One region of the Serratia sp. BNK-23 genome, then DNA from elsewhere that is predicted to be linked to it. Evidence: predicted binding sites of a transcription regulator. Region 1 holds the regulator's gene; each other region holds the start of a gene.
What was found. Region 1 encodes Fur, which represses iron uptake genes when iron is present. Its sites were predicted from a motif close to ATAATAATGAGAACNACTATCAA; they were not measured.
Positions count from the first base shown of each region.

Region 2: a site for Fur is predicted at 1,041-1,063, ahead of exbB (tol-pal system-associated acyl-CoA thioesterase). Genes of this name have one in related genera too.
Region 3: a site for Fur is predicted at 734-756, ahead of sufA (Fe-S cluster assembly scaffold SufA). Genes of this name have one in related genera too.
Region 4: a site for Fur is predicted at 1,252-1,274, ahead of ACMGF9_RS11500 (TonB-dependent siderophore receptor). Genes of this name have one in related genera too.

Region 1 covers NZ_CP179900.1:3,703,854-3,706,057, reverse strand. The annotation lists gene ACMGF9_RS17685 (beta-N-acetylhexosaminidase) at 1-687, shown strand, start outside; gene fur (ferric iron uptake transcriptional regulator) at 936-1,382, opposite strand; gene fldA (flavodoxin FldA) at 1,712-2,204, opposite strand, start outside.
Region 2 covers NZ_CP179900.1:590,644-592,847, reverse strand. The annotation lists gene exbB (tol-pal system-associated acyl-CoA thioesterase) at 1-967, opposite strand, end outside; gene metC (cystathionine beta-lyase) at 1,399-2,204, shown strand, end outside.
Region 3 covers NZ_CP179900.1:2,717,669-2,719,872, reverse strand. The annotation lists gene ACMGF9_RS12850 (hypothetical protein) at 1-280, opposite strand, end outside; gene sufA (Fe-S cluster assembly scaffold SufA) at 807-1,178, shown strand; gene sufB (Fe-S cluster assembly protein SufB) at 1,193-2,204, shown strand, end outside.
Region 4 covers NZ_CP179900.1:2,440,107-2,442,310, forward strand. The annotation lists gene ACMGF9_RS11500 (TonB-dependent siderophore receptor) at 1-1,123, opposite strand, end outside; partial or broken gene fes (enterochelin esterase) at 1,324-2,204, shown strand, end outside.

The DNA of each region.
Region 1 (2,204 bases):
TATGAAGTGGTGGTCTCCAACCCGGACTACGTCTACATGGACTTCCCTTACGAGGTGAACCCGGACGAGCGTGGTTACTACTGGGGCACCCGCTTCAGCGACGAGCGCAAGGTGTTCAGCTTCGCGCCGGACAACATGCCGCAGAACGCGGAAACCTCGGTCGACCGCGACGGCAACCACTTTAACGCCAAAAGCGACAAGCCGTGGCCGGGCGCCTACGGTCTGTCCGCTCAGCTGTGGAGCGAAACCCAGCGCACCGATCCGCAGATGGAATACATGATCTTCCCGCGCGCGCTGTCGGTGGCGGAACGCGCCTGGCACCGAGCCGGTTGGGAGCAGGACTATCGCGCCGGCCGTGAATACAAAGGCGGGGAAACCCACTTTGTCGACACCAAGGCGCTGGAGAAAGACTGGTTGCGCTTCGCCAATATCCTGGGCCAACGAGAACTGGCCAAGCTGGACAAAGGCGGCGTCGCTTACCGTCTGCCGGTGCCGGGCGCGCGCGTGGCGGGCGGCAAGCTGGAAGCGAATATCGCGCTGCCGGGATTGGGCATCGAGTACTCCACCGACGGCGGTAAGCAGTGGCAGCGCTATGATGCCAAGGCCAAACCGGCGGTCTCCGGCGAAGTACAGGTGCGCTCGGTCAGCCCGGACGGTAAACGTTACAGCCGCGCCGAGAAGGTCTAAGCCCGGCACATCGGCCTGTCGTCATGGCGGCGGGCCGCTTAACGAAGGGGGAATGCGTTCGCCCCCGCGCGTGCCGGCGTGGGGCGGATGTTGAAGTGAGAGCAGTACGTGGAGTCGCAGTGCCGCTGCAATTGTAGTATTTCATGACATGATCTTTCCCCGGCTTGCCCGGGGATTTTTTTGCCCGTTGTACGGCGGGCATAAAAAAACCGCCTCAATGTGAGGCGGTTTCTCATAGCCGGTGAGGCTTATTTCTTGTCGTGCAGCGATTCGTCTTCGCGGCAGTCACCGGTTTCACAGTGGCCGTACAGGTACAGACTGTGGTTGGTAAGCTTGATGCCGTGCTGCTTGGCGATATCACGCTGGCGCACTTCGATGGATTCGTCGCTGAATTCGATCACTTTGCCGCAGTCCAGGCAAATCAGGTGATCGTGGTGATGCTGTTGGGTCAGCTCGAACACGGACTTGCCGCCTTCGAAGTTGTGACGTGTCACAATGCCCGCATCGTCAAACTGGTTCAGTACGCGATAAACCGTTGCCAGGCCGATCTCTTCGCCCATATCAATCAGTTTTTTGTACAAATCTTCCGCACTGACGTGATGGCATTCCGGATTTTGCAGTACTTCCAGGATTTTGAGTCGCGGAAGCGTGACTTTTAAGCCGGCCTTCTTCAATGCGATGTTGTTGTCGGTCATGCGAATTCAGTCCTGTTACTATGCTAATCAAGTTGAGGCGTACTCGCCTGTGGCATCGGTCGGCACAAAGAGTTAATGCGTCTCATTATAGAACCGGTTGTACTAAATGGAAACCGCCGGTTGTTAACAAAGATATAATTGCACTATTGCATGTTTTGCATGCAACGCCTTGATGGATGGGATAAACCGATATCTCAGTCTACCGTGACGGGGTGGGAAGTTACAAATCTGTAGCTTCTATCGCAGCAATCCCTGTTGCCGATGACGGCCCTGTCGGCACACTATGCACTTTACAGGGCCTTTGTTCAACCTTTCGCCAGTCCCGGCGTTTAGCCGACGATATCGGCCAGGCTCAGCTCTTCGACAATCTGTTTGACCCAGGCGTCGACGCGCTCGTTGGTCAGCTCCGGCTGACGGTCTTCGTCGATCGCCAGACCGATGAAGTGGTTGTCGTCCGCCAGGCCTTTGGAAGCTTCGAAGTGGTAGCCTTTGGTCGGCCAGTGGCCCACGATGGCCGCGCCGCGCGGTTCGATGATGTCGCGGATGGTGCCCATCGCGTCACAGAAGTATTCCGCGTAGTCTTCCTGGTCGCCGCAGCCGAACAGCGCCACCAGTTTGCCGTTGAAATCGACTTCTTCCAGCGTCGGGAAGAAATCGTCCCAGTCACACTGCGCTTCACCGTAGTACCAGGTCGGGATACCCAGCAGCAGGATATCGAACCCTTCCAGGTCTTCTTTGCTGCTTTTGGCGATGTCGTGCACTTCAGAGACGTCGTCGCCAAACTGTTTCTGGAGAATTTTCTGGATCATTTTGGCAATGTTT
Region 2 (2,204 bases), 2.0 Mb from region 1:
GTTGGTGTGCGTGCTGTGAGCGCTTGGCTTCTGCCGTTGCGGCCAGATCCAGATCGCGGCCCTGCAGCAGCAAGACCTGCGCCGCCACGTCGCCCACCTGAGCGCGATGGCCGCTGATGACGCGAGCGAAGATGTTGTAGATAACGACGGCAGGGATCGCCGCGACCAGACCCAGTGCGGTCGCCAACAGCGCTTCCGCGATGCCCGGCGCCACAACCGCCAGGTTGGTGGTCTGCGAATGGGCGATGCCGATGAAGCTGTTCATGATGCCCCACACGGTGCCGAACAGACCGACGAACGGCGAGATGGCGCCGATGGTGGCCAAGAAACCGTTGCCGCGGCCCATGTTGCGGCTGTAGGCCGCCACGCGGCGCTCGAGGCGGAAGCCGGTGCGCTCTTTGATGCCGTTGTTGTCGTTGGATTCCGCAGACAACTCCAGCTCATTTTGCGCGTCGTTCAGCAATACCGCGCTGACGCTCTCCGGACCGAAGTTTTGCGCCAGTTCGGAGGCTTCATCCAGCGAGCGCGCTTCGGCCAGCGCCAGCTGTTCGCGGCGCAGACGGCGCTTGGCGCGCAGCAGTTCGCTGCCTTTGGAGAACAGAATGGTCCAGGTCACGATCGAGGCCAGCACCAGGCCGATCATTACCGCTTTCACCACCGCGTCGGCGTGCTGGTACATGCCCCAAACGGACAGGTCCATGCCGCGGGTTTCCGGTGGCTGGATCGTTGGCGCCGGGTTCACCGGCGTAATGCTCTCCGGCGCGGCGGCTGCAGCAGGTGCAGGCGCGGTGGTCGGCGCAACGCTTTCGGCAACGGCCGGATTGCTCGCCGGCGCGGCCTGCGCGCTGCCGGCCAGCCCTACGACCAGCACCATAGATGCCATCAGGCTGCGGCCGAAGGCCTTGCCCCACTGCGCCCGGCCCTGGCCGAACGATCCTTGATTTAAATTCTTGCCAGCCGTTTTCACGCTGTGCCTCCACCCATTACCGATCAAAATTAAGGAATAATTCAGCGTGCGATCATATCAAACCAACCGGGGATTGATAGTGGTTCTCATTATTATTTACCAAATAAACGAGAAAATTTTAGCCAGCATCGCCACAAAGCGCCAATCTGTGTCCGTTCACCGCCAAATGCCCCTTTTATAGGGTGATTTCGTTACTTTTCTTCCACAACGACGCAACAACGCCACGCTGCCGAACGGCGTCTTGACCGATGAATGGGCTTCTCTCTCGCACCACGGCAGAAGGATGAGGCGAGAAATGCACGCCCGACAGACAATTATAGCCGTTTCTATATCTGGAAGTTAAAACGTCTGGATGGCTATATTAACTCATGTTAACGTAAGGGCTATCGTAAACGGGCACGTGCAGAGCAACCAGAGGTGAGCCAGGTACCATGACGTCAAAACATATCGAAACCGCGCTGATCGGCGCCGGCCGCGGCAAACGCTACACCCAGGGCTCCGTCAATCCCGTCACGCAACGCGCCTCTTCTTTGGTCTTCGACTCCGTCGCTGCCAAAAAACACGCCACCGCGCAACGCGCTCACGGCGAGCTGTTTTACGGCCGACGCGGCACCCTGACCCACTTCGCCCTGCAGGATGCGATGGTGGAGCTGGAGGGCGGCGCCGGCTGCGTGCTGTACCCCTGCGGCGCGGCGGCGGTGGCCAATGCGATCCTGTCGTTCGTCGGCGCCGGCGATCACCTGCTGGTCACCGGCTCTGCGTACGAGCCGACCCAGGATTTCTGCACCCATATCCTCGGCCGCATGAACGTCAGCACCACCTATTTCGATCCGCTGATCGGCGCCGACATCGCCAAACTGATCCAGCCCAATACCCGCGTGGTGTTCCTGGAATCCCCCGGCTCCATCACCCTGGAAGTGCAGGATATCCCGGCGATGGTGCAAGCCATTCGCGCCGTGGCGCCGGACGTGGTGATCATGATAGACAACACCTGGGCGGCGGGGGTGCTGTTCAAGGCGCTGGATTTCGACATCGACATTTCTATTCAGGCCGGCACCAAATACCTGATCGGCCATTCCGATTACATGCTTGGCACCGCCGTCGCCAACGCGCGCTGTTGGGATCAACTGCGCGAGTACTCCTATCTGATGGGGCAGATGGTGGATGCCGACACCGCCTACATGGCGAGCCGCGGCCTGCGTACCCTGAGCGTGCGCCTGAAGCAGCACGAACGCAG
Region 3 (2,204 bases), 990 kb from region 1:
GCACCCGAAACAGCTGGCAACGCTGTGGGTTGTTGATCTCGACGATCAGCCGGTTGTGCAGCTTGCTGAGCGCGTGCAGGTAGCTGTCGTCGTCGCCGTTCTCCAGACACAAATTGGCCATGGTCAGGCTGACGCTGTTGTACCGCTTCAGGTGGTCGATATTGCATTCCGGGCGCCGTAGCGCCGCTTCGGCCATGTAAAAGTCCACCGTGGCGTCGCGCACGCTGAATTTGTAGTCATCAATCTTGCCCAGCAACCATGCGTTGATCGAAAGAGTCATTGGCTTCGCGCTCAAATTTAAATTGAATGATAATCATTATCATATAAACTGCCGCGCTGCCGATCAATCCCCGGCGTGGCGTTTTTTCATTGCGCGGGGTGTAAAAGGTCGCCGACGACCCAACTTGATGCTGAGCGACTAAACTTTAACCTGAGGGCGCGCGCTTGCGCTGCGCCACGAAATGCCGATAAACGCACATTTACGACAGACAGAATGCAGAAATAGGTATTTTCTATGAATGTTTAGATCGGCAACGTACCGCGGCGCTGTAACGCTGACGGGCCACCGGGGAGTGCGGTACGGTGATGCAGGATAAAGAATAAATTCATAGGGATAGCATGCACACCTTGCCGCCAGACGCCGCAAGCCGCCACGGATGTCCCGCTGGCTTGCCGCACGCCGCAGCGAAAAACCGCGCTTGCGGCGGATACCCCCGCAAAACAAACGGTTGAAGTGATAATCGTTATCACTAACATATAAGCAACCCAGATTGGCTGTGGCCAAACACGAGTGTGAGGTAGACCCTATGCAAACGGAAAATGTCGGCACTTTTTCTCTGGATGAAAATGTCTGGCAAGGCATTTCGCTCAGCGACAGCGCCGTACGACAAATAACCAAACTGATGCAGCAGGATCCGCAGGTGAAAGGGCTGCAGCTAGGGGTGAAACAATCCGGCTGCGCCGGCTTTGCCTATGTGCTGGATCTGACCCGCGAACCCGCCGATGACGATCTGCTGTTTGAGCGCGACGGCGCCAAACTCTATGTGCCGCTGAAGGCCATGCCGTTCATCGATGGCACCACGGTAGATTACGTCCGCGAAGGGCTGAATCAGATATTCAAATTCAACAACCCTAAAGCTCAGCATGCCTGCGGGTGCGGCGAGAGCTTTGGCGTTTGAGCGATGCAATCAACATGACACGAAGCAATGTAGAAATGCCTAATGAAGTGCAGGCTTGGGTCAGCGAAGGTCGCTACAAAGAAGGTTTCTTCACCCAGCTGGCAACCGATGAGTTGGCCAAGGGCATCAACGAAGAGGTGGTGCGCGCCATCTCGGCCAAGCGCAACGAACCCGAGTGGATGCTGGAATTCCGCCTTGAGGCTTATCGCGCCTGGCTGCAGATGGAAGAGCCGCACTGGCTGAAGGCCAATTACGAACGCCTGAACTACCAGGACTACAGTTACTATTCGGCGCCGTCCTGCGGCAGCTGCGACGATGCATGCGGTTCGCAACCCGGCGCCGAGCAGCAACCGGGCGCGGCGACGGAAAAAGATTACCTGACCAGCGAAGTGGAGCTGGCGTTCAACCAGCTCGGCGTGCCGGTGCGCGAGGGCAGCGAGGTGGCGGTGGACGCCATCTTCGACTCGGTCTCGGTCGCCACCACCTACCGTGAAAAACTGGCGGAGAGCGGGGTGATCTTCTGTTCGTTCGGCGAAGCGATCCAGGAATACCCGGATCTGGTGCGTCAATACCTGGGGCGCGTGGTGCCGTCCAACGATAACTTCTTCGCTGCGCTGAACGCCGCGGTGGCCTCCGACGGCACCTTCGTCTATGTGCCGAAAGGGGTGCGCTGCCCGATGGAGCTGTCGACCTACTTCCGCATCAACGCCGCCAAAACCGGCCAGTTCGAGCGCACCATCCTGATCGCCGACGAAGGCAGCTACGTCAGCTATATCGAAGGCTGTTCCGCCCCGGTGCGCGACAGCTACCAGCTGCACGCGGCGGTGGTGGAAGTGATCCTGCATAAAGACGCCGAAGTGAAATACTCGACGGTGCAGAACTGGTTCTCCGGCGGCGAGAGCAAGGGCGGTATCCTCAACTTCGTCACCAAGCGCGCGCTGTGCGAAGGCGCCGGTTCGAAAATGTCCTGGACCCAGTCGGAAACCGGCTCGGCCATCACCTGGAAATACCCGAGCGTGATTTTGC
Region 4 (2,204 bases), 1.3 Mb from region 1:
GGTTATCCACGCCAAACTCGTTGGTCATCTGCGTTTCATGCTGCGCCCTGCGCGTCACGGTGTGGTCGTTAACGTCAGAATTTACGTTATAGACCAGATATTTATAGTCTTCATCGCGGTGAGTGAAGCGCAGGTTCTGGGTAAACGACAGCGCATCGCTGAAGTTGTGCTCGAGGCTGTAACCGATCGACGCCTGCTCGCGCCGCGATTTGTTGAAGCTGGGCTCGCTGACGTTGAAGTCATAGGGCACGTAGCCCGCGCTGGTCGGGAACAGCGTGCCGGCGCGCGGCAGGAAGTTGCGCGACCCGGCTTTCGGATCGTTCTGGTAGCTGGTCAGCAGCGTAAAGCTGGTGTCTTCGTTCGGCAGCCAGGTGAAGGCCGGCGCGATGGCCACCCGTTGCTGCTTGCTGTCTTTGACGAACTCATGTTCGGTTCTGGCGATACCGTTCAGGCGATAGAACAGGGTGTTGTCGTCGTTGAGTTTGCCGCCGAAATCGAACGCCGTTTCCGCCAGATGGCGGTTGCCGGTGCTGAATTTGACTTCGTGAATGCTCTGGGCGGTAGGGCGTTTACTGGTCATCACCACCACGCCGCCGGGGCTGACCTGGCCGTACAGCACGCCGGCCGGGCCGTGCACCATCTCCACGCGCTCCAGCAGCCAGGGGTCGATCTGCCCGGCGCCGCCATTTTGGCTCGAGAGGCCAAAGTGCAGGCCGTCGAGCAGTTTGGGCGCATAGCGGAAGCCGCGGCTGATCACTTCGTCATTGCGGTTGGAGTTGCCGCGGTAGGTGGTGATCACCCCGCTGGTGTAGTTCAGCGCGTCGGCGACCGACGCCGGCTCCTGGTCGTTCATTTGCTCGCGCGTGACCACCGAGATGGACTGCGGCGTCTTGCGCAGAGAGGCGGCGGTCTTGGTGCCGGCGGCGCTCTCTTTGGCGACGATCCCTTTGACCGGCGCGGTCACGCTGTTTTGCGCGTCGGCGGTCACCAAAATCGTTTCGTCCGCTGCCGCAGAAGCGTGTTGCGCCAAGGGCAATAACGCCAGCGCCGATCCCAGCAACAGACACCTGGCGGACATCGCCTCCGCATTCCCGTTAGCTATCCCTTTGTTTTTAATCTTCATTATCTCTCCTGCATACCTGCGTTGTGTGTTATGCCACCCTGATAAACCCCGAAATATCGGCGAGCGGTATTCACCCGTCGACGCGGAGACGCCGTATGTGCACGACGGTAAAAATCCGACAAATAGTATTGAAAATGATAATGAGTATCAATACGATTGTCAGGTTTTGTAAAAATCACTCATGTTATGTAAGGGGCGCTATGGAGTTTTTGCCGGAAAAGAGGCCAGGAAACGACCTTGAGGGATTGGCGGCGCAATGGCTGCGTGAAGAGGCGGCAGGGCAATCCGCGTGGTGGCAAAAGGTTGCCGCGCAGGGCACGCCCATCGTCGACGCGCTCGACGAACGCCACGTCAAAATGACCTGGCTATGGCGCGACCCCGCCGGCGATGAACGGCACTCGCCGATATGCCGCGTTTACGCCGATATCAACGGCATTACCGATCACCACAGCACGTCCCCCAGCAGCCTGACCAGGCTCCCCGGCACCGACGTTTGGTACGGCTCGGCCGTTATCGATCGCCGCTGGCGCGGCAGCTACAGCCTGATCCCCATTACCGAGCGAGATCTCCCCCCGTCTTCAGCGATGACGAAACGTTACGCGACCGCCAGCAGCGTGCCTGGTGGGTATCGCTGTTCCCGTTGGCGATCGCCGATCCGCTGAACCGGCTCTCGCTGGGGCCGTCTCATCGCCCGCGGCCCGTATCCCTGGCGCAAGGACCGGATGCCGACGATCAAAGCGCCTGGCAGGCTGCCGATCGGCCGCTGGATGAGGCGCGGCTACAGCGATTTCAGTGGCACAGCGAACGGCTGGGTAACCAGCGGCGCGTTTGGCTGTATGCCAGCGGCGACGCGGCGGTGAAAGCGAACCGCCCGCTGGTGCTGCTGCTCGACGGCCAAAACTGGATCGAAAGGCATGCGCTGCTGCCGGTGATCGAGAACGAAACCGCAAAAGGGCAGTTGCCTCCCGCGTGCTGGTTGCTGATCGATGCGATCGATGGTGAATACCGGGAAAACGAGCTGCCCTGCAACGCCGTCTTCTGGCAGGCGGTGATCGACGAACTGCTGCCGCAGGCGCAGCGC